DNA from 3 places in the Salipaludibacillus sp. CF4.18 genome. Region 2 is predicted to be linked to each of the others. Evidence: riboswitches for the same ligand, from Rfam matches in the RefSeq annotation. Region 2 holds a riboswitch; each other region holds the start of a gene.
What was found. A riboswitch is a leader RNA that binds a small molecule or an ion and turns the genes downstream of it on or off. The one in region 2 is predicted to bind cobalamin.
Positions count from the first base shown of each region.

Region 1 (8,401 bases), on a different contig from region 2:
TTTGCGTGCCTTTTCCAGTTTAGAAAGGGAAAACAAAGATGTATTGTCCAGTAATATCTCACCGCTCGTCAAAGGCAACGTTCCCGTGATCAACTTAAAAAGTGTTGTTTTTCCACTTCCATTTGGTCCGAGGAGCCCAAAAAACTCTCCTTGTTGTATATCAAAATTAAGTCCTTTAACAATTGGATCATCGGCTGAATATCCTCCAGAAAGATTTTTCACTTCAATCATCTCGTTTTCCCCCTTCCAACTCGGTCTCTGATAAGCAAGAATGCAAATAATGGCGCACCTATTAGTGCTGTAATCACACCGATAGGAAGCTCTTTTGGTGCTATAATTGTTCTGGCAAGGATGTCAGCCAGAATAAGAAAGGATCCTCCCACAAGCATAGATAAAGGGAGAACATGTCGATGATTTGGTCCAGTAACAAGCCTCACCAAATGTGGGATCACTAATCCAACAAATCCAATGGAACCAGAAACAGCGACAGAAGCCCCCGTTAATAAAGATGCTCCGACTAAAATAAAGATCTTACCCTTTTTTACATTCACGCCGATATGCTCCGCAGCATCTTCGCCTAACGCCAATGCATTCAACTCCCGATAATGGATAATCAGCATAAACGATCCTGCTAGCATAAACGGAACAATAAGTTGAACATAACTCCAACCTCTCATTCCTACACTACCATAAAGCCAATAAATGATTTGCATCATCGAATCCCTATCGCCCAAAGCAATAATTAAAGAAATAATAGAGCCTAAAAATGCCCCAATAATAATTCCTGCTAAAATAATCGTTTCGATGGCCATGCTTCGACTGCTTAGTCTCACCAAGCCAAAAACGAGCATGAGTGTCAAAAATCCACAGACAATAGACACGATTGGTAATGTGAAATTCCCCAAACCAATAATAGTGAATTGGAAAAAGATCACAAACACAGCACCTAAAGCTGCACCTGATGAAACCCCAATCGTATAAGGATCCGCCAATGGATTTCTTAACAATCCTTGAAAAGCTGCCCCTGCTAACGCAAGCGAGGCACCTACAAAAAATGCTAATAGTACCCTTGGAAACCTGATATTCCAAATAATCGCTTCTTCATTACCTGGAACTTCCTGCATCCACCCTAAACCTAGCGTTTGATCTGCAATGATATGTAAGATTGTCGGGATTGGGATCGTAACACTACTGTAAAACAAACCAAGGAGGATTGTACTAAGTACAAGCCCCCCACTGAAAATGTATAACCATACTACTCTATTATTCAAAAACTTCCGGGTAGATAACTTCTGCAAGTGTCTCCACTCCTTCAATTAAACGAGGCCCCGGTCTAGTTACTGCATCGCTGTCCACGTCATAAATTTCATCGTTTGCTACAGCGGGAACATTATCCCAACCTTCTCGTGATGTTACTTCTGCAATCGGATCTTCCACATAGTATCCGTACGTAGTTACGATCACATCAGGGTTTAACGTAACGATTTCTTCTTCCGTTAAGCTAACCCATCCCTCTTGGTCCTCGGCAGCGTTTACTGCATGAATAGCTTCAAGCATTTCATGCATGAACGTACCTGTCCCGGTTGTAAAGATATCAGGTGATGGTGCAACTTCTATCCAAACCTTTTTTCTTTCATCTTCTGGGATGTCACTAGTCGCTTCTGTTAAAGCAGTGAGTCTTTCTTCCATATCTTCAATAATCGCTTCTGCTTCTTCCAATGTACCAGTCGCATCGCCGATAAGACGCATGGAATCATAAGCACCCTCGAAAGATGTAGCTCCCCCAATTACAAGAACATCAATCCCTGCCTCTTCATACTGCTCAAGAATTTCTGGGTGATTCTCAAAATGATAATCCGTTACAAGAGCTAAATCAGGTGCCAACGATAAAATGAGCTCGGCATCCATATCCTGCGCCCCTACAACTTCAATATCTTCCACTTCGGGAGGATAATTATCATATTCGGAAACTCCTACAAACTTATCGCCTAAACCAAGTGCAAAAGAGATTTCCGTATTACTTGGCTGAAGTGATACGATGGATTCTGGTTCAGATTCGATCGTTACCTCGTTACCAGCATCATCTGTTACTGTTACCGGAAATTCTTCAGCATCTGCCGTTTCATTCGCGCCATTGTTTTCCGTTGTTTCATTCGAGTTATTAGCTGCCGTATTTTCGTTTTCTTCCGTGTCTACTGCGGCTTCATTCGTAGTCTCTTCTACCTCAGTATTTGTATTACCGTTATTACCACATGCAACGAGCATACTCACTGCACCCATGAAAATTAAACTTCCTTGTCCCCATTTTTTAATCATACCTGTCATTTTTGTTTCCTCCTCTTAACTATCTGTAAATAAAACAAAAAAAGCGCAAATCCATAAGGAAAGGCACTAAGAATAAAATGCATGTGTGTAGACGGGGTTTGACAATAAAAATTCTATTAATAATAACAGAAAATGCCATGCATTTTAAACTTCCTTTCCTCGAAGGAGCTTAAAAACGAATAGGCAGGTCTCCTGACTCACGTCTTTTTGGAAAATCCGTTTCTCCTTCCCATGCCGACAGCACAGTGGAATTGCTAAACAGATTCTAGACGTTTACAGTGGCGGGACCGTGTTGGATTTTCACCAACTTCCCTTTTCACCCTTTACGTTTAGCAAAAGCCGCTACGCGAACTTTCGTTAATATAAAGGGAACCTATTTGTTCTATATGTAATTTGCTTCTTTGCTCTATCAGTCATTATAAGTTAGTTTTTACAAAAAGTAAATTTAATTTTCAGCGTTTCCTTTCTCCGCGTCAGAGACACCTGCAGAAGAAAACGTAGCCATTTCACGCAAGATTCTGGTAGAGGCTTCTAAGATAGGAAAAGCCATTGCAGCCCCTGTCCCTTCCCCTAATCTGAAATTCAAGTTCAATAATGGTTTCGCATCTAGTAATGCTAATGCAAATGTATGGCCAGCCTCTTGTGAGTGATGTCCAAAAATTAAATATTCTCTTACGTTACTGCATAATTTAGTCGCTAAAATCGCAGCTACTGTTGAGATAAATCCATCAACGAGAATTGGTGTTTGTCGAGAAGCACCACCTAGCATCGCACCAACCATTGCTGCAATTTCCAGACCACCTACTTTTGCTAAAATATCCAAAGGGTCATCCTTTGCCGGACGACGATCTGCAAGTGCTTGTTCAATAACACGCTGCTTTTTAATTAACGTTTCTGAAGAAATCCCTGTGCCAGTCCCAACAACCTTTAATACTTCTGCCCCACTAACGGCAGCTAAGATTGCACTACTGCTTGTTGTGTTTCCGATGCCCATTTCTCCAAGAATCAAGCTTTTAGCACCTTGACCGATCACTTTTTCAGACATGTTAATTCCTACACGTATTGCCTTTTCTACTTCTACTTTTGTCAAAGCATCCTCTTCAGCAAAATTTTTCGTACCAAAACCGATTTTCTCTTTGACAAGACCATCCCTGGTAATGGTTTCAGCGACACCGACATCAACAACTTCCAAAAAGGCTCCTAACTGATTCGCCAAAACATTTATCGCTGATCCTCCGTCCAGGAAATTATGAACCATTTGTGCAGTTACCGCTTGAGGAAATGCTGATACCCCTTCGTTAACCACTCCATGATCTCCAGCAAAAACGATAATAGCCGGTGGAGTCACTTGTGGAAAATTTTCTCCTGTTATTTCCGCTAATTGAACGACCAACTCTTCTAATTTCCCTAAACTACCGGGCGGCTTTGTCAACGTATCCAAATATGCTTCAACTTCCTTTGTTATCGATTTATCGACGGCCTTAATTTTTTTAATTGTTTGTTCCATCATCTAGCCCCTCCATCCTAGTTGTCCCTTTCCGAATCCGAAAACTCTTTCATCTTCTTTTCAATCAAGGCCATATCCAGACTTTTTTCAACAACCATTGCCAAATCTGAGAACGCTTTTTCTTTAATAGCCTCGAACGGCTTTCTATCATGGATAGGTGGTAAACCTAATCTGGTTCTTAGATCGTTTAGAATTTCTATCCGTAATAAATCATTGTGAAAGATATGATGGAAATACGTACCTATACAGCGTTGATCTGCTTGAATAAAACCATCATGACGACCGTCTGCTAATTGTATAAACGGTAATGAATATTTGTCCTCATATGTGGAATCACCCATATGTATTTCAAATCCTTTTACAGGAAGTTCACGATTGGAGTATCGTGCATTTCCTTCTGACAGAATCGTCACCTTTTCTTCTAAGAGTTGAGTATGTAACCCTTTGATCAACCCTAACCCATTCGTTTCTTTCGTGGCTGATTCAATCCCAAATGAATCTTCTATTTTCTCCCCCAGCATTTGATACCCTCCACATATGCCGATAATTGAGCTTTTGCCTGTTTCCACAAGGGTGATAATCTTATCGGCCATACCTAGTGCTCGAAGAAATTCCAGATCTTCTATTGTATTTTTACTTCCAGGCATAATGATCAAATCCGGCTGTCCAATTTCCTCTTTCTTTTTCACAAACCGAACATGACAGTCTTCCTCTTGAAACAGTGGATCAATATCTGTGAAATTAGAGATTCTCGGATATTGTATAACCGCGATATCGATATCCTTTGTCGTATCTTTTAAAGCTGTATATGTATCCAAAACGACAGAATCTTCCGCTTCAATATTCAAATCTTTTACGTGAGGAATCACTCCTAAGACTGGAAGGCTTGTGTATTCTTCAAACCATTTTAATCCTGGTTCCAATAATGAAAGATCACCTCTGAATTTGTTGATAATTACTCCAATAACGCGTTTTCTGTCTTCAGGATCAAGAAGCTGTAATGTACCAACCAGACTAGCGAATACCCCTCCCTTGTCGATATCGCCAACTAAGACAACTGGGGCATTTGTCATCCTTGCCACACGCATATTGACAAGCTCTCGATCATTTAAATTAACCTCTGCCGGGCTTCCTGCTCCTTCTATAATTATCCTGTCATACTCTTGGGTTAACGCTTGGTAAGATTCCCGAATAAGCATTAATCCTTGTTCATAAAAGTCCGTTCGATAAGAATCGGCTTCCATGTTTTGGTATGGCTTTCCATGAACAACTATTTGGGATCGACTTTCGCCGGTAGGTTTAATCAAAATCGGATTCATATTTGTCGAAGCCAAAATCCTTGCCGCTTCAGCCTGAACCCCTTGAGCACGGCCAATTTCCTTTCCGTCCAGTGTAATATACGAATTTAATGCCATGTTTTGTGATTTAAACGGAGCCGTTTTAAAGCCTTTATCGGCAAAAATCCGACATAAGGCAGTAACGACAATACTTTTTCCAGCATCCGAATGCGTTCCTTGAACCATGAGAGGTTGGCTTTTACCCAACTTGAGTCCCCCTTTCACTTTTTAGAATTCAATCCCTTTCACTGCTGGAATACCTTCATCATAGTAGTGCTTTTCTGGTTCCATCACTGAAACGAGGTCTGCAATATCCTTGATCTCCTTTTTTGCATCTCTTCCAGTAATCACTAGGTGAACATGATTAGGTCTGTTCTTGATCATATCAATCACTTCCGTGAGAGGTAACACATCGTCAATTGGAAACTTTTCCAGTGCTAACGCGTTATTTAATTCATCCAAGATAACGACATCATATTCTCCACTCATTACCGCAGCTTTCGCTTTAGGCCATCCGATTCTTAACGCTTCCCGATGTTCTTCCGGTGTTTTAGTCCATGTGAACCCAATGCCGAGCTGTGTCATTTCTACACCAAGTTTTTTTAATGCAATTTGCTCTCCGTAAGATCGCTCAGGCGATTTGATAAATTGAAAAATTCCAACACTCATTCCTCTCCCGATACTTCGAAGAGCCAGTCCTAATGCCGATGTTGTTTTACCTTTTCCGTGCCCTGTAAAAACGAGGGTCAAACCGTGTTTTTTCTGTTCATTCATTTTTTTGCCTCCTAAAATTGTATACTAAATGTATAAGTTCATTCTATCTTATAACTAACTCTTGCAACCAACTTATTGTTTGCACTTCCAAAACTTAAAGTAATTGTAGTTGGATTAGGTAATATCATCAACACTTTATTATGAAGTTTAGTGAAACAAGATTGTATTTCTGCCTAAGCTTCGGTATGATAATAGTGTGGAAAACCGTTTGCACAAATTATATCAAAAGAATTTCACTTTTATAAAATTTAAAAAATAAATCTATATTATAGAATATACGAGGTGGAGAAAATGGAGAGATTTTGGTGGAAAGAAGCTGTTGGATACCAAGTGTATCCCCGTAGTTTTCAAGATAGTAATGGAGATGGGATTGGCGATCTTCAAGGTATTATTCAACGATTGGATTATTTACAGGACCTTGGTATTAATTTTATTTGGATCTGTCCTATGTACAAATCACCTTTGGATGACAATGGATATGACATTTCTGATTATCAGGATATCTTAGAGGATTTTGGCACTATGGCTGATTTTGATGAGCTTCTTGAACAATGTCATGTGCGAGGAATTAGGTTAATTATTGACCTCGTTTTGAATCATACAAGCGATGAACACCCTTGGTTCATAGAATCCCGAACATCTAAAACCAATCCTAAACGTGACTGGTACATTTGGCGCGACGGAAAAAAAGAAAAAGAGCCGAATAACTGGGAAAGCATATTTGGTGGGTCTGCATGGGAGTATGATTCAAAAACGGATCAATATTTTCTTCACGTGTTTTCTCGAAGACAACCTGATTTGAATTGGGAAAATTCTGAAGTACGTTCCGCCCTTTATGACATGGTTAATTGGTGGCTCGATAAAGGAGTTGACGGATTCAGGATAGATGCAATTAGTCATATTAAAAAAAGACCTGGTTTTCCGGATATGCCTAACCCTCTCCATAAAAAATATGTATCTTCCTTTGACATGCATATGAATCAAAAAGGAATCCATACATTTTTGCAAGAATACAAGGATCAAACCTATGCAAAATACGACGACAAATTAATCGTTGGAGAAGCAAATGGTGTGAGTGTAGATGAGGCGCATTTATGGGTTGGTAAAACTGGAAAAATGGACATGGTTTTTCAATTTGAGCACCTTGACCTTTGGGACTCAAATCCAGATGTTGGTTTGGATATTCCTGGTTTAAAGAAAGTTCTGACTCGCTGGCAAAAAGGCCTGGAACACGACGGCTGGAACGCTCTTTTCGTTGAAAATCATGACAAAGCACGTGTTGTCTCAACATGGGGGAATGACAAAGAATATTGGCGTGAAAGTGCAACTTCAATTGCGACAATGTATTTCTTTATGAAAGGTACTCCTTTTATATATCAAGGTCAAGAAATCGGAATGACTAACAGTTATTTCCAATCCATTGAGGATTACCGCGATGTTGCTGCAAAAAATTTATATCAGGAACAGATGGAAGCAGGTGTGGAAAAAACAGATATCATCCATACGCTTGCTAATACATCACGTGATAACAGCAGAACTCCAATGCAGTGGTCTAGTGAAAAGAACGCTGGTTTTTCTGAGGGAAGTCCTTGGATCAAAGTTAATCCGAACTTTACGGAAATAAATGTTGAAAAACAGTCACAAGATAAAAACTCCATCCTTCAGTTTCACAAGGATATGATTCAACTTAAGAAACGTAATTCTATCTTTACTTACGGTTCTTATGACTTACTGTTAGCAAAGGATGAGCATATTTTCTCTTACAAACGTCAACTTGATGGTCAAACTGCAATTATCATTTCTAATTTAACAGATAAAGAAGCAACATGGTCAGTTGATTCAAAAGAAAACGCGATAAACAGTGAAGAAATTGTGTTACACAACCTTCCAATTACAGATCACCAAGATACGAAAAGTCTTTCTTTGAAACCCTTTGAGGCAAGAGTTTATTTGAAAAGAAAAGCCTAATCCTAGAGCTAAGCTAGCACTGACTAGAAAGTTTAGCTTCAAAAACGCTTAAGCGCACCAGCCTATTAGGCTAGTGCGCTTTTCCTTTCTAAGCTTCTCTTTTCACCTCTTCTTGCCATAGCATATCGATATGTGGAATATCATCTTCTGGATAAACCTCTGAGATTGGGCGGAATCCAAACGATGCATAAAACTTTTGCGCGTATTCTTGCGCCTGCAGTTTGATTTCCTTTTCATGAAGCTGTTCTTTTAAGAATTCCAAACCACGTTCCATTAGTTTTTTACCTAAGCCTGTATTACGGTAATCATGTCTCACTAACACTCTGCCGATGGATGCATGTTTTTCATAACTTATTCCTAATGGAAGAAGTCTTGCATACGTTATAATCTCATCATTTTCCTTTGCAAAAAGGTGATATGAGTCTTGATCTTTGTTGTCAATTTCCGGGTAAGGACACTCTTGTTCAACAACAAATACGTTCACCCTTTC
Region 1 covers NZ_JBIMEV010000064.1:6,367-14,767, forward strand. Annotated here, with positions in the region: gene ACHABW_RS22605 (adenosylcobinamide amidohydrolase) at 1-231, opposite strand, end outside; gene ACHABW_RS22610 (FecCD family ABC transporter permease) at 228-1,298, opposite strand; gene ACHABW_RS22615 (ABC transporter substrate-binding protein) at 1,264-2,325, opposite strand; cobalamin riboswitch at 2,491-2,684, opposite strand; gene cobT (nicotinate-nucleotide--dimethylbenzimidazole phosphoribosyltransferase) at 2,771-3,832, opposite strand; gene ACHABW_RS22625 (cobyric acid synthase) at 3,850-5,376, opposite strand; gene cobO (cob(I)yrinic acid a,c-diamide adenosyltransferase) at 5,398-5,943, opposite strand; gene ACHABW_RS22635 (glycoside hydrolase family 13 protein) at 6,235-7,911, shown strand; gene ACHABW_RS22640 (GNAT family N-acetyltransferase) at 8,000-8,401, opposite strand, start outside.
Region 1: linked by a shared signal. The riboswitch ahead of ACHABW_RS22615 (ABC transporter substrate-binding protein) and the one ahead of metE (5-methyltetrahydropteroyltriglutamate--homocysteine S-methyltransferase) in region 2 are both predicted to bind cobalamin.

Region 2 (8,401 bases):
ATATGGTCAATATACATGGGTCGTTCCTCTAATGGATCGTAATTCTGTCTTTAGACAAGTGATGCTTGTCAGTGCACGTGATGAGAATGTATATGGTCACGGAGAAACAAAACGGGAGGCTTTTGGTGCCTATCAACTAGAACTCTCCAGAAATATAGACGAGGATATTGTGCCTGGTGAATTAACTGATATGGTTGAAATCACCTCAACAGTTGAACGAGTCTATCAATGGGACCGGGAAGATAATGTTACAATCAGGCTATTGTTAGAAGGGGAAGATCGAATTTTCACCGTTAACGCATCTTCATACCCTCGATCAGTATTCATTGAACCTGGTGATGAGATAACAATATCTTTCATGGATTCAGGGGAAGACATTCAAGTTATCGAAGAACTAGATTTTTAAATAGAATCCTTCGTTCCCAAGAAAATCGTCCGTTTAGAGCGAATTCGATTACTCTGTTCGAAGTAAAACTACAATCGTATTAATATTCAACACAACAACCAATAAAAAAGGATGGTACCGCATGAAACAATTTGCGGTACCATCCTTTTTTTAAGAGATAATTTATAAAATTAGCAGCTACCTTCACACCGCGCGTATCAAGGGAAACCCTCCCTTCTTTTCGAGTAGCACCTACACGCAATTCGAAGGTGCTACTCGTGGCGGTGGAAGCTGACGCTGTATTTAATAAAAGACGGCTATGCCGTTTTTCTTATAAAACTTTTATTTCGCAGAGATGAGTGATCTCGCCTTTTTGGTTGCTTCCACCATATTCTCTAGTGCTGCGATCGTTTGATCCTCTGTACGTGTCTTAAGACCACAATCCGGGTTGACCCAGAACGATTTCGCAGGTAAAACTTCCAATGCTTTTTCAATTACCTGAACCATATCGTTTATTTCTGGGATTCGCGGACTGTGAATATCATAAACACCTAGCCCGATTCCTTTTTCATATACATTCGTTTTAAATATTTGTATTAGTTCACCATGACTGCGGGATGTTTCAATAGAGATAACATCAGCGTCTAATGCATTTATTGAATCGATAATGTCGTGAAATTCACAATAACACATATGAGTATGTATTTGTGATGTTGGAAGAACGTGTGCTGTTGCTATACGGAATGATTCAACAGCCCAAGATAAGTATTCCTGTTGATCCTCCGCTTTTAGAGGAAGTCCTTCTCGCAATGCCGGTTCATCTACTTGAATCATTTCAATCCCTGCATTCTCTAACGCTTCAATTTCCTCTACAAGAGCTTTCGCTATTTGCCTGGTTACTTCCTTGTTTGAGATGTCATCTCTTACAAATGACCAGTTCAGGATCGTTACAGGACCTGTGAGCATTCCCTTTACCGGTTTCTTCGTTAATGTTTGTGCATATGCTGTTTCTTTCACAGTCATTGGTTGATCAAAGTTTACATTCCCGTAAATCACCGGAGGCTTCACACAACGAGACCCGTAGGATTGAACCCAGCCATTCTTAGTAACCGCGAATCCTTCAAGCTTTTCTCCAAAATACTCTACCATGTCATTTCTTTCAAATTCTCCATGTACAAAAACATCGAGACCAACCTTTTCTTGAATGTCTATCCACTTTTCAATCTTTTCGTTAATTAACGACTCGTATTTAAGGTCGTCTAGCTCCCCTTTACGCCACTTTGTTCTTGCTTGACGCATATCTTTCGTTTGGGGAAAGCTTCCAATAGTCGTAGTAGGTAAGAATGGCAGATTCCATTTTTTCTCTTGCAGACCTTTGCGTTTCTCAAAAGAGAGCTCTCTCTCTGTTTTAATACCTGCAAGTGTTTGCGCCTCAATATCTTTTCTGAAAGGAGATTGGTTGAATTCCTCTACTTGTTTTTGATGGTTTTGAAAGTCTTGTGAATATTCCTTGCTACCAGAACGGAAATGATCACCTAATAGTTTTAGCTCAACTAATTTTTCATCAGCAAAAGCAAGCCCGTCTTTGAGTTCTTTTGTTAATTTCACTTCCTGATTTAAGGATACTGGAACATGTAAAAGACTTGAAGAAGTTTGAATGAGTAATCTCTCACTGGATACTAAGCCTTTTAATTCTTCTAATAGTTGCACAGATTTCATTAAATCAGCTTTCCAAATATTTCGACCATCAATTAGGCCAACTCCAAGAATTTTATCGTTTGGAAAACCTAATTCCTTGATATATTGCAGGTTCTTCCCTTTGTCATGCTTGAAATCCAACCCAAGTCCTTTAACTGGAAGAGAGACAATCTCGCTATAATAATCGACGGAATCGAAATAAGTTTGAAGAAAGATATTAGCTTCTGGTACAGCCTTTGTAAGCTTTTTATATAATTCTTTGAATTGATTAATATCTTCTTGCGACAATGATGTCACTAATGATGGCTCATCTAATTGTATAAGTGAGGCACCTTCGTCATGTAATTCCTTGATAATTTGCTCATATAATGGCGTTAATTTATCAAGCAAAGTCGAAAATTCCTTAGGCTCATACCCTTTAGATAGTTTCAAGAATGTAAAGGGTCCTAATATAACAGGCTTCCCATCAATGCCTAATTCTTTCTTTGCTTCTTTATATGCTTTGAGTATTGTATTTTCTTTAACTTGTGGAGTCCATGAGGCTTCAAATTCAGGTACGATATAATGATAGTTTGTATCAAACCACTTCGTCATTTCACTTGCTTGTCCAGCTTCACTTCCCCTTGCCATCGAAAAAAATGTTTCAAGTGTATCATTTTGCTTTGATTTAAACCTGTCTGGGATAACTCCAAACATCATTGCTGTGTCTAGTACATGATCATAGTAACTGAAATCTCCCACCGGAATAAGATCAATTCCACTATCTAATTGTTTTTGCAAATGCGATAGTCTAATTTGCTTCATTTTTTCATTCAAAATCTCTTCAGTAATATCTCCTTGCCAATAGGATTCTAGTGCCCTCTTCCATTCTCTTTCTTGCCCTATTCGTGGATAACCTAGATTACTTGTTTGCAAAATTATTTTCCCCTCTCATTTTTAAAACTATTATCTTCGGTTTGAGTTACGATGACCTAAAGGATCTATTCCCTATCAAAACGAAAAAAAAGGATATTTTCGCCACCTCTAAAAGGGGCAAAAATATCCTTACGTATTTGTATGAGATACTAATGACACCTCCCTATTTCCCGTAGGTCGACAGTGTTGAGAACTAGGCAGGTCTCCTGACTTTTAAATCATCATGAATTTGGCCTTCCCGGAAATCAATTCCAGTGACATCATCAAATTCACTCATTAAATACAGTGGCGGGACCGTTCTGGATTTTCACCAGATTCCCTTTTAATTGTTTAATATTCAGTCTTTTTTTAATAAAACATGAGAAATTAAACAAACCTATTTCATCATTATGAAATTCCTTGAATCTTACTTCTTTTCAGACTATTTGTCAATAGCCGCACTATTGAATTATCAATACCAAGAATGAAAAAAGGCCTGCACCACTTGGATTTATTCCAATGATGCAGGCCTTTCAAAAAGTTTTTATTATCTGCTCTCTTTTTTATAAGCCAATGATTTAACTTTAGCAGCTGGTCTGCTGCTACTGCTTCCGCTATTTCGACCGCGATCACGATCTGTGCGTGGACGACTGTTCGGCTTTCTTGAACCGCCACCTCCGTCACGTCGTTTACCACCGCCGCCGTAGCTTCCGCCACCTCCGCCGCCACGTCGTTTAGAGTGGGCAGGAGCTTCGCTTGTAAGACGAACTGGTGTCTGACTTGGCTCTTTCGTCATCGTTTTCAAAGCTGCTGCGACAAGTGTCTCAGCATCATGCTCAGCCAATAAAGACTTAGCCGCTGCCATTAAATGTTCAAAATTACCTTTACGTAGAGACTCCTGTAAGTGATTCACAGAACGATCTTGACGACCAGCTAAAGCATCTTCATACGTAGGCATAGATTGACGCTTCATTGTTTTTTTAGTAACCTTCTCAATGATTTTAAGATGATCACGTTCTTTTGGCGTCACAAAGCTAAATGCGATACCACTTTTTCCTGCTCGGCCAGTTCGGCCAATTCGGTGAACGTAGCTTTCCGAATCTTGAGGAAGATCAAAGTTAAAGACGTGCGTAACATTATTTACATCTAGTCCACGAGCAGCAACATCTGTAGCTACGAGAATTTCGATTGTTCCACGTTTGAATTTACGAATAACTGCATCACGGCGTTCTTGCTTCATGTCTCCGTGTAAACCTTCAGCAGCGAATCCACGAATACCTAGTGATTCTGTTAATTCATCGACGCGACGTTTTGTTCTACCAAAAACAATCGCTAATTCTGGTGGATCAACGTCTAAAATATGACTTAGAGCATCAAATTTTTGCTTTTCCTGCACTTCAATATATCGTTGTTCAATATTTTCGACAGTCATTTCCTTTGATTTAATAGCAATAGTAACTGGGTTTGTCATAAACGAATTAATAACTGTTTTTAATCGCTTCGGCATTGTTGCAGAGAATAACATCGTCCGACGATCTTCTGGAACTTCTTTAAGGATCGTTTCAATATCTTCAATGAAACCCATGCTTAACATTTCATCTGCTTCATCCAATACTACTGTGTTCATATATTCAGGACGAATTGTTTTACGGCGCATATGATCCATAAAACGACCAGGAGTACCAACAATAATTTGTGGATTTTTTTTCAAACCTCGAATTTGTTTCGAAATTTCTTGCCCACCATAAATTGGCAAAGCTGTAACTCCTTTTTCTTTTCCTAACTTATTTAACTCTTCACAAACCTGCATAGCTAACTCACGTGTTGGAGCTAATACTAGACCTTGAGGATGACGAGCTTTCGGATCAACTGATTCTAACAAAGGAATACCAAATGCTACGGTCTTACCTGTACCAGTTTGAGCCTGTCCAATAACATCTCTACCATCTTTTGCAACAGGTATTACTTGTTCCTGAATTGGTGTTGCTTCCGTAAATCCCATTTTCTCGATCGCTTTTAATATTGGTTCCTCGATATTTAAATCTTTAAAAAGTGCCAAATTTATAATCTCCTTTTGGTTCATCTTTCCCGTAACGGCGCAAGGTAATTCTTAAAATTACTAAGCGCTATATCAATAATATTTAAAGAAAACAGCCCATTCCTTATAGATAAACGGAACAAGCTGCTTATGTTATCCTCGTTTTGAAGGGCTTCATCTTTATCTTATACGAAAAGGATGAATTTCATGTATTTTTTTATTGATTTTAAATCAACCTTTTAACTATATCATATTTTTACCAAACTGACCACTAATTTCTTCATTCTACGTTTTAGGTGCCAATGACTTAAGATCAAGCAGCTCTTCAATATCATCTTTGCCTAACGATGTAATCATTGTTTCGCCAGGTTGGATCACACGATCTAATAGATCACGTTTCTTCGCCTGTAGCTTGTGAATTTTTTCTTCGATTGTTCCTGTTGTAATCATTTTAGTCACTTGCACGACTCGTTTTTGTCCATATCGGTAAACGCGGTCTGCTGCCTGTTCTTCCACGGCAGGATTCCACCACGAATCAAACAAAATGACCGTGTCTCCTCCGGTTAAATTCAACCCTGTTCCACCTGCTTTTAAAGAGACGAGAAATAAGTCTTTTTCGCCATTATTAAATCTCTCGGCAAGTTCTACTCTGTCTTTTCCGGGAGTCGAACCATCTAAATAATGATAATCCCGTCCCGCTTCAAATAGGCGACTCTTAATAATCGAAAGCATTGTTGTGAACTGACTAAACAGCACCACTCGTCTTCCTGAGTTTCGTGCTTCTTCTAAATATTCCATTAATCGCTCTAATTTACCCGAACTTCCTTCATATTCTTTTAAAAACATACCTGGATGGCAGCAAATCTGTCTTAGTCTTGTTAATCCAGCAAGTATTTTCATACGATTTTCCTGTAATTTATTTTCTTGAATAGCTGAGCTTGCTTCTGCCTGTAAAAGCTGAAGTTGCCCTAAATACAATGCCTTCTGGTCTTTTGTTAAGTTTGTGTACTCTACGGACTCAATTTTCTCTGGAAGTTCTGTTAATACATCCTTTTTCATTCTTCTCATTACAAACGGTTTTATACGTTTTGCAATTCTAGCTTCCTCCATATTTTTATACATATGTCTATTTTTGAAAATTCCCGGTTGGACAACAGATAATATGGAGAACAACTCATCCAGCGAATTTTCGATTGGAGTACCACTCAATGCAAAACTTTTCGATGCTTTTATTGCCTTCACTGCTTTAGCTGTCAGTGTACCCTCGTTCTTTATATACTGTGCTTCATCTAAGACCATTGTTGTAAAAGACTGTTCCTCATAATCTTTGATGTCCCGACGAATTAACGGATAGGAAGTAATCCATACATCACAGTTTTTTGCCTGTTCAAGTACCTCTTTTCTTTCCGTTAACGATCCTGAGATAATTGCAGTGGTTAAGGTGGGAGCAAAACGTTCAATCTCTTTTTGCCAGTTATAGACAACACTTGATGGACAAATAACAAGAGCCGGTCCCGCATCATACTCTTCTTTCACAGCCTGCAAATAGGCAATCGTTTGAAGTGTTTTTCCCAATCCCATGTCATCCGCTAAAATTCCGCCAAATCCATAGTAGGACAGGGACATTAGCCATTGAAAACCACGTTTCTGATAGTCTCTGAGCACATCATCTAAATGAGCTGGTATTGGAAAGTCAATCTCCTCAGGATCGGTCAGTCGTTCAATAAGCTTTTTGAAAGCACGATCTCTCTTAACCAGCACTTCATTGGTCTCCGAGAGTTGAAAAGCACGATACATAGGAACTTGAGCACTTGCTGATGCATCCTTACTGGATATTTCAAGATCCTCCATCACTTGTTTCATTCCTTGAAACTCTTCACTTTGCAAATGAAGATATGCTCCTGAATCTAAACGGTAATATTTCTTATTATCTAAAAGACTTCTTAAAACCTCTGACATTTCTTCTTCAGAAATTCCTTCAATTTCAAACTCCACATCTAAATAATTGAATTTCTCATTCGTTTCTACTTTTACAGCGGGACGTTCTAGCGGCTGATAGACAACATTCCGTAAGTTTGACGTAGCATACAAGTGAAACAGCTCCGAGAGTTCCGGTATATCGTAAGAAACGAAGTGAAGAATTTCCTCTATGTCATCCAGATACAGTTCTGTACCATTGAATTTAAAAGGCACGTTTTCAATATACGACAATAAATAAAATTCTTTTTCAACGTCCCTGACAATCAGCTGATTTCCTTCCTTTTCGGTTTGTTTAAACGGAGAAAAAGTTACTTCTCCATACTGAAAAACCACTTCAGCTGTTGCCCTCTCTTCATTATAATCTACATATAACTTAGCAACCAATGGCGACATTTGAATGTTTTCCCGGATGGAATCGCTCAGGGAGACGTCACCTATTTCTCTTAGCCTAGGCAAAACAACCGAAGCAAACGTTTCTAATTGATTTTCTTCTACGAGCAATTCCGGCGTATCTTCGAGTACCATTTGAAAAAACAAAGAATCGAACGCTTCAAGCTGTGCCCCTTCTAAAGGGTAAAAAGTTCCTAATAAATATAAGAGCCCGTATCGTTTGCCAAAATATTGAGCATACATGGCTCCTTCCCATTTCATCCGATAAATACCTTGATTTGACGAATCCTCCACTACACTAAATTCTAGTGGTGGCTTCCCTGTACTGATTTCAAAATGATCGAGAGGACTAAATGCATCTTCAATGACTATTTTTCGTGGTTGTAACAACTGAAGCATCTCCATCACATATGAGGAGGGAATATGAAAACTCCGCTGCTGTTCCGCTGTTCTTCTCAAGTAAGAATAAGAGAAAGCAGGTTCATCCGATTTTTTCATATCTAAAATCATGCTCATTTTACGAAAGATTTCAATATCTTCTTCTTCAAAGAAATAGTCGGATGGATGATACGTAAATAGTTTTGAAAATTTCAGTGCTTCGTTCTCTTCAACTGCTTTTAACAAATCGGTAATGCTTTTTACGACGTACAATCGTTTAGGTCCAATTTTCAATTCTAATTCAATTGCTCCGGCTATTCTTTTGCTGAATGTGGATTCTAACTTAATCGTATATTCCACTTGCAATGCTTCCCGTTCATGAAATGTTTCCTGTTTTTTTACGTATAATTGTTCAAATGATTCAATGAGTTGCGAAGTTCTCTTTCTTTCTTCCGAAGTCACATTAAATTGGGAAACTTGAGCAGTTACGTCAGCATTTATTTCACTTAACATTGCTTGCCCCTTCTTGTCTTCAGAGATGGCAATAAGTGCTGCAACAACATGTTTACACGGTCCAGAGTATGCTTCATCTGCTGGACAAGAGCATTCCATCCGATTCAAATTCAAACTCGAATCAA
Region 2 covers NZ_JBIMEV010000044.1:25,679-34,079, reverse strand. Annotated here, with positions in the region: gene ACHABW_RS19770 (hypothetical protein) at 1-406, shown strand, start outside; gene metE (5-methyltetrahydropteroyltriglutamate--homocysteine S-methyltransferase) at 728-3,001, opposite strand; cobalamin riboswitch at 3,178-3,393, opposite strand; gene ACHABW_RS19760 (DEAD/DEAH box helicase) at 3,525-5,036, opposite strand; gene ACHABW_RS19755 (SNF2 helicase associated domain-containing protein) at 5,301-8,401, opposite strand, start outside.

Region 3 (8,401 bases), on a different contig from region 2:
GGTGCAGTAGAAGCCTGGGTATACGTTATTGAACATCAACACGAACAAGAATCGAACCCGCTTGTTCCGTTCCAAGATTGGAGTATCTACCAATGGTATGCATCTGTAAAAGAAGTTAATTATTTTGCGTACGGTTCGTGTATGGATTTGGAAAGAATCGAGAAGGCTGGAATGAAACAAGAATTTTCAAACGTAGTTGGTATTGGAACATTAGACTCTCATACGATGGATTATTTAATTTCTCAAAATGATGGGGGACGGGCGGATATCATTGAGTCGGATGTTACTGATAAGGTAGAAGGGATCATTTATGCAGTTTCAAAAAAGGCCATCGATTACCTTTTTCATCGGGAAGGCGTGCACTCTGGAAACTACCGCCCTATACTAATTAACATTCAAACAGAACAAGGAACACTTAAGGAGGTCTTGTCATTCACCGTCATACATAAGGAGACCTCCTGTGCACCGCCAAAGCACTATTCAACAGAAATTTTGCGAGGTGCTAAAGACAGATTATCAGCAGGTTATTATAAAAAACTGGAGAAAAACTTAGATATTCTTACTAAAAATTCAAATAATCGTTAAAGAGATGGCTGTCACATAGGTTGCCAAATGATTTCGCCTTTCTTTTCTTCTGGTTCTAATTCCACGTGAAAACGATGTTTTTTATAGAAATACTCTAAACGATCTACATGTCCCCAATCGCGCTTTGAAATCGCACCGGAAATAGCACGTATATTTTTACGTTCCGCTGTGTACTCTTTCAGAAATCTCATACAAACAGAGCCAAAGCCAAGGTTTTCTTTACCACGAATATCATCTATATGGACACAGAAGTCATCTTTGTAATGAGCGTGTATTGAGAAATCCCATTTCCCTTGGTAAGGTTTTTCACAATCATGAGCCATAACTTTACAAATATTTCCGTCATCACTGACATAAATAATGACCCACTTATTTTCTTTTGTTTCATCTATTCCGAGTACATCATGGTGTTTAGAGATTTCCTTCATATTTTGCTGCATACGAAATACTTGAAATTCTAATTCTTCTAATTCACTGAAACGATCTTCTTTCGTTTTTTCCTGCTTTGAATCAAAAGCAGTTGGATAATAAAGCATTAGATTCACCTTTCTTATAAAAATTTCAATTCTACACTCACAAGTTTAGTATTCTACTAAAAACGACACTTAAATTCAAGGGTTAAATTATATTTTTATTTATTAAAAAAGAAAGATTGCATCCCCAAAAAAAGTAAGATAGAATAGTAGGATAATCAAGATATCGTATTTCGTTAAATTATAAATCTATATCTTGTATGTTAATTTCATATTAATAAGAAAATTAGGTGCCTGGATTACTAGGCTTAATCGGGAATTCGGTGTAAATCCGAAGCTGTCCCCGCAACTGTAAATGTGGACGATTTGAGGGAACCACTGTATAAATTTGTCATCTTTTGATGGTGATTATACAGGAAGGCTCAAAGTAGGATGAAGCAAAGTCAGGAGACCTGCCTTATTTTCTTAGTTTCTGATCTTCGGGGGTTGAGCATGAGAAACGGTAGAGGATTCAAGCAGATGATTTTTTCGTGTGATCTTGAACGTCGTTCGTTATCCCCCTCTTACCGTTTTATGTTACCTTCCCACCGATTGGGAAGGTTTTTTTGTTTTAATCTTTTATGCTATCCAGCATCTAAAATAGAGGATTAAACTTCTCCCAGTGAGACGAGACGGTACCGCTTTTCTACTTTGAAAGGATGAGATGAATGGTAAACACAACAGTTATAAGAAATGATATAAAAACAGGAATCAAAAATTTACAAACTCGATTTCCTGATTTATCATGGGAGGCATTTCAAACCCGTATTGATCACATTGATGCCGGCAGTGGTAAAAATAAATCGGCATATGTACTAGGTGCTCTAGATCAATTACATGCAGAGGAATCAAATTGGACATACGTGGCAGCTGATCTTTATGCTAAGCAGTTATACGAAGAAGTGGAATTGAACCGTTCTTTTCCTGCTTATGAGAATTTCTCTGGTTTCATCAACAAGCTGGTTGATGAAGGTTTTTACAAAAAAGAACTAGCCGACAACTATTCAGCAAAAGAACTCATCGAAATTGAAGCAGTAATCAACCATAAGCAGGATGAGTTATTTACATACATTGGACTCAAAACATTAGCTGATCGATATTTAGCTCGTACACACGATGGCAGGCTTTTAGAATTGCCGCAAGAAAGATTTATGGTCATTTCGATGAGTTTAATGATCAAAGAACCAGAATCACAACGATTAGCACTTGTTAAAGAAGCTTATTGGGCATTATCTAATCTTTACATGACCGTTGCTACACCGACTCTCGCTAATGCAGGGAAAACGCATGGTCAGCTTTCTAGTTGCTTCATAGATACAGTGGATGACAGCTTACGAGGAATATTTGATAGCAATACCGATGCAGCTACTGTCAGTAAAAACGGTGGTGGACTTGGTATTTACATGGGTAAAATCCGCGCTAAAGGTTCTTCGATTAAAGGGTTTAAAGGGACGTCTTCAGGTGTACTACCTTGGATGAAGCAATTAAATAATACTGCTGTCAGCGTCGATCAATTAGGCCAGAGACAAGGAGCCATTGCTGTTTATCTTGATGTTTGGCACAAAGATATCTTTTCATTTTTAGATGCAAAGCTTAACAATGGTGATGAGAGACAACGTACCCACGATTTATTTACTGGGGTGACATTGCCTGATTTATTTATGGAAAAAGTCGAAGAACGGGCTGACTGGCATTTATTTGACCCCCATGAAGTTCGAACAGTGATGGGGTTCTCTTTAGAGGATTTTCACGATGAAGAAAAGGGTAAAGGACAATTCCGCCAGCGTTATGAAGAATGTGCAGCAAATGAAAAGTTATCCAAGGACACGGTTCCTGCTATTGACATTATGAAGCGAATTATGGTTTCTCAGCTTGAAACAGGGACTCCTTATATGTTTTATCGTGACACGGTAAACAGAATGAATCCAAATCAGCATAAAGGGATGATATATTCTTCTAATTTATGTACGGAAATTATGCAAAACATGAGTTCCACAACAGTCGAAGAAGAAGTGACCGAAGATGGCATGATGATTACCAAGAAAAATCCAGGTGATTATGTAGTGTGTAATTTAAGTTCTATTTCCCTTGCAAAAGCTGTGCAGGAAAACGTGCTTGAAAGACTGATAAATATTGAAGTTCGGATGCTTGACAATGTGATTGATCTTAACACAATCGAAGTGCCTCAAGCTCAAATCACCAATCAAAAATACCGTGCTATCGGACTAGGCACATTTGGTTGGCATCATTTACTTGCTGAATTGAAAATAACTTGGGAATCAGAGGAAGCTGTCTCTTACGCAGATGAACTTTATGAAAAAATTCACTACTATACGATGAAAGCAAGTATGAAACTAGCAAAAGAAAAAGGACCTTATCCAGCTTTTGACGGCTCTGATTACGCAACCGGCTCTTATTTTAAGAAACGGGGATACGAGTCTGAGAAATGGAGAGAGCTTCAAGAAGAAGTAAGGTTGTCTGGTCTTCGTAATGGATATCTGATGGCGGTGGCACCAAACTCCAGTACTTCCTTAATCGCAGGTTCCTCGGCTTCGATTGATCCTATTTTCAAAAAAGAATATGCCGAGGAGAAAAAGAATTACAAGATTCCTGTCACTGCGCCAAATTTATCAAAGGAAACAACCTGGTACTATAAGCCAGCTCACACGATTGATCAGCATTGGAGTATTAAACAAAATGGTGCCAGACAAAAGCATATTGATCAATCTATTTCATTTAATTTATATGTAAAAAATAATATAAAAGCAAAAGAACTGCTAGGTCTTCATTTAGCTGCTTGGGATAATCAACTGAAAACAACATATTACGTACGTTCCACATCAAGCGAGCTCGAAGATTGTGACAGTTGTTCTAGTTAATCATCTGTTTTACTAATGGAGGAATAGAAAATGACGAAGCTTACACAAAGAAAACTATACGATGTTAATGCTCCTAATGCGTCAACAGGAATTATCCTGGGAGAAAGTTCCAATATTTTAAACTGGGATGATGTACGCTTTAAATGGGCATATCCACTTTATAAAAACATGCTAGGTAACTTTTGGACTCCTTTTGAGATCAATATGAGTACGGACGTAAAGCAATTTAAATCACTTACACCGCCAGAAGAAGATGCTTTTAAGAAAATCATTGGACTACTTGCATTTTTGGATAGTGTTCAAACAGATTATGCGATGCACGTTTCGAAATATTTAACGGATTCCAGTTTAAATGCACTCATGACCGTGCTAGCATTTCAGGAAGTTGTCCACAATCAAAGTTATTCTTATGTCTTATCCAGTCTTGTAAATAAAAATGAACAAGATGAGATTTTCGAGTATTGGAAACATGATCCAATCTTAAGAGAAAGAAATGATTTTATTGCTGAGGGCTATGAAGCATTTGTTGAGAATCCAACGCCACGAACGCTATTAGAATCCATTGTTTATGATGTAATTTTAGAAGGACTTAATTTCTATTCTGGATTTAGTTTCTTTTATCACTTAGCACGAAATCAAAAAATGGTTTCCACATCAACCATGATCAATTATATAAACCGCGATGAGCAGCTACACGTATTTCTTTTTGCGAATATCTTTAAAGAGTTACGAAAAGAAAACCCTGAATTACAAACGGAAGAAATCGATCAGTTTGTAAAAGATACGTTTATTAAAGCTGCCGAACTTGAAATAAAATGGGCTAATTATATTATTGGCGAGAAGATCCCTGAAATTCCAATTCAAGATCTAGAAGATTATATTAAGTTCATGGCAAACAAACGTGTGAACGAACTTGGTATTGAGAGACCTTTTGAAGGATATCGCTCCAATCCGATGAAGTGGATTAAAGTTTATGAAGATGTAAATCAAGGGAAGACCGATTTCTTTGAACAAAAATCCAGACAATATACCAAGGTCTCAGAAGATAACGACTTTGATGATTTATAAGAAAAACGGCATAGCCGTCTTTTATTTAAAATAGCTGCTTTCTTAATCTAACCAGCGATAGCCTCAGTAAAAAAGTTAAAGACATCTAGTGTCTTTAACTTTTTTATATTTTGAAGAAGTTTTTCACGAATTCAGCCTTAGAGTAAATCATGGCAGATTTCTTTACTTTTTGAATCGTCTAGCGTAGCTTTGAGATAGACATCATGATAAAAAATCAAAAGGAGGAAAAAGGAATGACACAGCGATCAAAACAAGAAATTTCAGATTTTTTAAATCGTGCAGAAGTCACTTCTGTAGGGACTTCCAACATGGGTACTCCCAGACAACGAATGATGCATTATGCTGTAGACGAATCTTTTAATGTCTATGTAACGAGTATGAAAGGTGATCCGAAAGTTATTCAATGGAGTAATATTCCAGAAACAGCTATGTTGATCCATCAAGGTCAAACATTTATGGAAATGGAAGAGTGTGAAATTATTGGACGAGCTTCAGTCGTTCGTTCCGAAGAGGAAAGAGCAAAAGCAGCCAAACTTCTTGGACCCAGATCCCCAATTGTTGCACAGTTCCAGGAGCTGGATGCCGTCGATCGACTGGAATTCATAAAAATATTACCATATACAGTAAAATATAGATTTGTCCCTGAAATTCTTCAAGGGGAAGCTCCTACAGTTATTGAATTAAAAGAAAATCAAGCTAAGTCAACAGATAAACAAGATTTAAAATCGCGTTTTAATGCTTGGAAAGAAGCAATTAGACCGCTATCATTAACTGCTTCATTTATTCCTATTGTTATTGGTGGCGCAATGGCCTTCGCACTTACTGATTTCTTTAATTGGTCATTATTTATTCTAACGTTACTTGGAGGTCTTATGGTCCAAGCTGGTACGAATATGATTAACGACTGGAAAGATGCAGAAAGGGATACTGAAAACACTCAAGGAATCCGTCCATTTACTGGTGGTTCAAAAATGATTCAACTAGGTCTTATTTCCAAGGCGGATATGGGGTTTTTCGGCATCCTACTAACTATAATCGCCGGTTTAATAGGTTTATTTCTAACCTTTCAGAGTGGTTGGGGAATAGCACCTTTAATCGGTTACGGATTAATCGCTGGTTTCTTTTATACGAATGGGAAAGATAGGTTTTCATTCATTAATTTATCTGTCGGGGTTGCCGAAGTGTTAATTGCAACTACCTATGGTGTGGCAATGATGCTAGGTGCTTTCTATGTTCAAACAGGAATGTACTCTACAGAGGTATTACTCATTTCTATACCAGTAGCTTTACTAATCACGAACGTTCTGTTAATTAATCAATTTCCAGATGCAACTGCTGATGAAGCAACCGGTAAAAATACCTTGGTAGTCAGGCTTGGCAAAAAAGGGGCAAAGAATGTACTTCTTTCATTATTTATCATTGGATATGGAGTAATTGCCTTTCTTCCACTTGTCGGTTTTGCACCTTATACCATCTTTATTTCGTTTTTATCCTTGCCGTTTATGCTTCAAGCAATTAAGTATGCTCAAAAATATTACGACAAAGCACCTACAGACTTAATTTCCTGTAATGCGCACACAGCAATTCATCATTTATTTACTGGCCTATTATTAGCAATAGGCTATCTCGCATTATCACTCCATGTTTGGGTGATTACGTTTCTATTTATTGGTGCAGTGTTATTTGTCTTATGGGTTTGGAAATATATTGAACGCAGACGACGTGTGATGAGTGACTTTAAGAAAGCCTTCTCTTCCTAATATTATTTTTCTTTGAAACGGATGTTTAGAAAGTTATATTTAAGTGAAAACAGTATTGAGTAGGATAAATTTAGAAAATCTCACTAAGGAGTGATGTACACATGGCAGATATCATGTTAACAACAAAAGCAACAGCTAAAGGTGGACGTGAAGGGCACGTAAAATCTGACAACGGTGTCATAGATCTTGATTTATCAATGCCAAAAGGTGACGAAATTCCTTCTGGTGTTTCAAATCCTGAGCAGTTATTTGCAGCTGGCTATGCAGCGTGTTATGACGGCGCATTAAACTTAATGGCGTCTAAAGAAAAAAAGGAAATTGATTCCTCCATTACTAGTGAAGTTAGTTTAATGAAAGATTCTGCAGACGGTGGCGTAAAAATTGGTGTTGTACTTCATGTGAATATTGAAGGTGTAAGCCAAGGAGAAGCAGAAGAGTTGGCTCATAAAGCACACGATTTTTGCCCTTACTCTAAAGCTACACGAGGAAATATAGATGTAGAATTAGTTGTAACTGCAAAATAAATGTTCTTCAAGGGTCCGGAGGCTTTGCTTTCGGACCCTTTTTTTTATGGCTGCTTTCCGCGGCCAATGCTTCACAAATTATGATATTAATAAAGAATTAGGAAGTCACTTTTCGTGAGAATTCAGTTAAATCACTGTATAATATAAACAAAGGTTACCACTGAAAAGGGGGGACTATTTTGAAAAAGTTAACAATACTATCGTTAACTATCTTATTCTCCATCATTGCACTAATATTTGTACCAATTATATATGACTATTTTACAAAGCGTTCTTATGGTAGTGAACCACTTGAAGTTGATGTCCAAGAAGACACGAGAGAGATAGCTACCTTTGCTGGAGGCTGTTTCTGGTGTATGGAAAAACCATTCGAGTCAATCGAAGGTGTGAATGAAGCTGTAGTAGGCTACATTGGCGGTGAAACTGAAAATCCGTCCTATGAAGACGTCTCTGCTGGAAAGACGGGTCATGTAGAAGCGGTTCAAATTTTATATGATCCAAACTTGGTTAGCTATGAGGATTTGTTGCAAGTTTTGTGGAGACAAATAGATCCGACCGACGAGGAAGGTCAGTTTGTTGACAGAGGTGAACAGTACACTTCAGGAATCTTTTATCATGATGAGGAACAACAAGAAATCGCCAAAGAATCAAAAAAACAATTAGCTGAATCTGGTCGTTTTGATGAAGATATTGTCACCCCTGTAAAATCAGCAACTACTTTTTATAAGGCGGAAGAGTATCACCAGGATTTTTATTTAGAAAACAGTGTACGATATGAGTTTTATCGATCTAATTCTGGCAGAGATGAGTTTATCGATGAGTTTTGGGGCGAAGAACGTGACTATGAAATAACACCACCAGGTGATGGGGAAGTAGTATTCTGGCGTGAATATGAAAAAGAAACGGCAGATGAATTAAAAGCTCGTCTATCTGACATTCAATATAAAGTGACACAAGAAGATGACACGGAAGAAGCCTACAATAATCAGTATTGGGATAACGACGACGAAGGGATATATGTCGATATTGTTTCTCAAGAACCGTTGTTCAGTTCCGTTCATCAATATGAATCT
Region 3 covers NZ_JBIMEV010000013.1:7,761-16,161, forward strand. Annotated here, with positions in the region: gene ACHABW_RS10540 (gamma-glutamylcyclotransferase) at 1-585, shown strand, start outside; gene ACHABW_RS10545 (hypothetical protein) at 597-1,121, opposite strand; cobalamin riboswitch at 1,330-1,532, shown strand; gene ACHABW_RS10550 (ribonucleoside-diphosphate reductase subunit alpha) at 1,766-3,976, shown strand; gene ACHABW_RS10555 (ribonucleotide-diphosphate reductase subunit beta) at 4,007-5,044, shown strand; gene ACHABW_RS10560 (prenyltransferase) at 5,278-6,804, shown strand; gene ACHABW_RS10565 (organic hydroperoxide resistance protein) at 6,906-7,328, shown strand; gene msrA (peptide-methionine (S)-S-oxide reductase MsrA) at 7,508-8,401, shown strand, end outside.
Region 3: linked by a shared signal. The riboswitch ahead of ACHABW_RS10550 (ribonucleoside-diphosphate reductase subunit alpha) and the one ahead of metE (5-methyltetrahydropteroyltriglutamate--homocysteine S-methyltransferase) in region 2 are both predicted to bind cobalamin.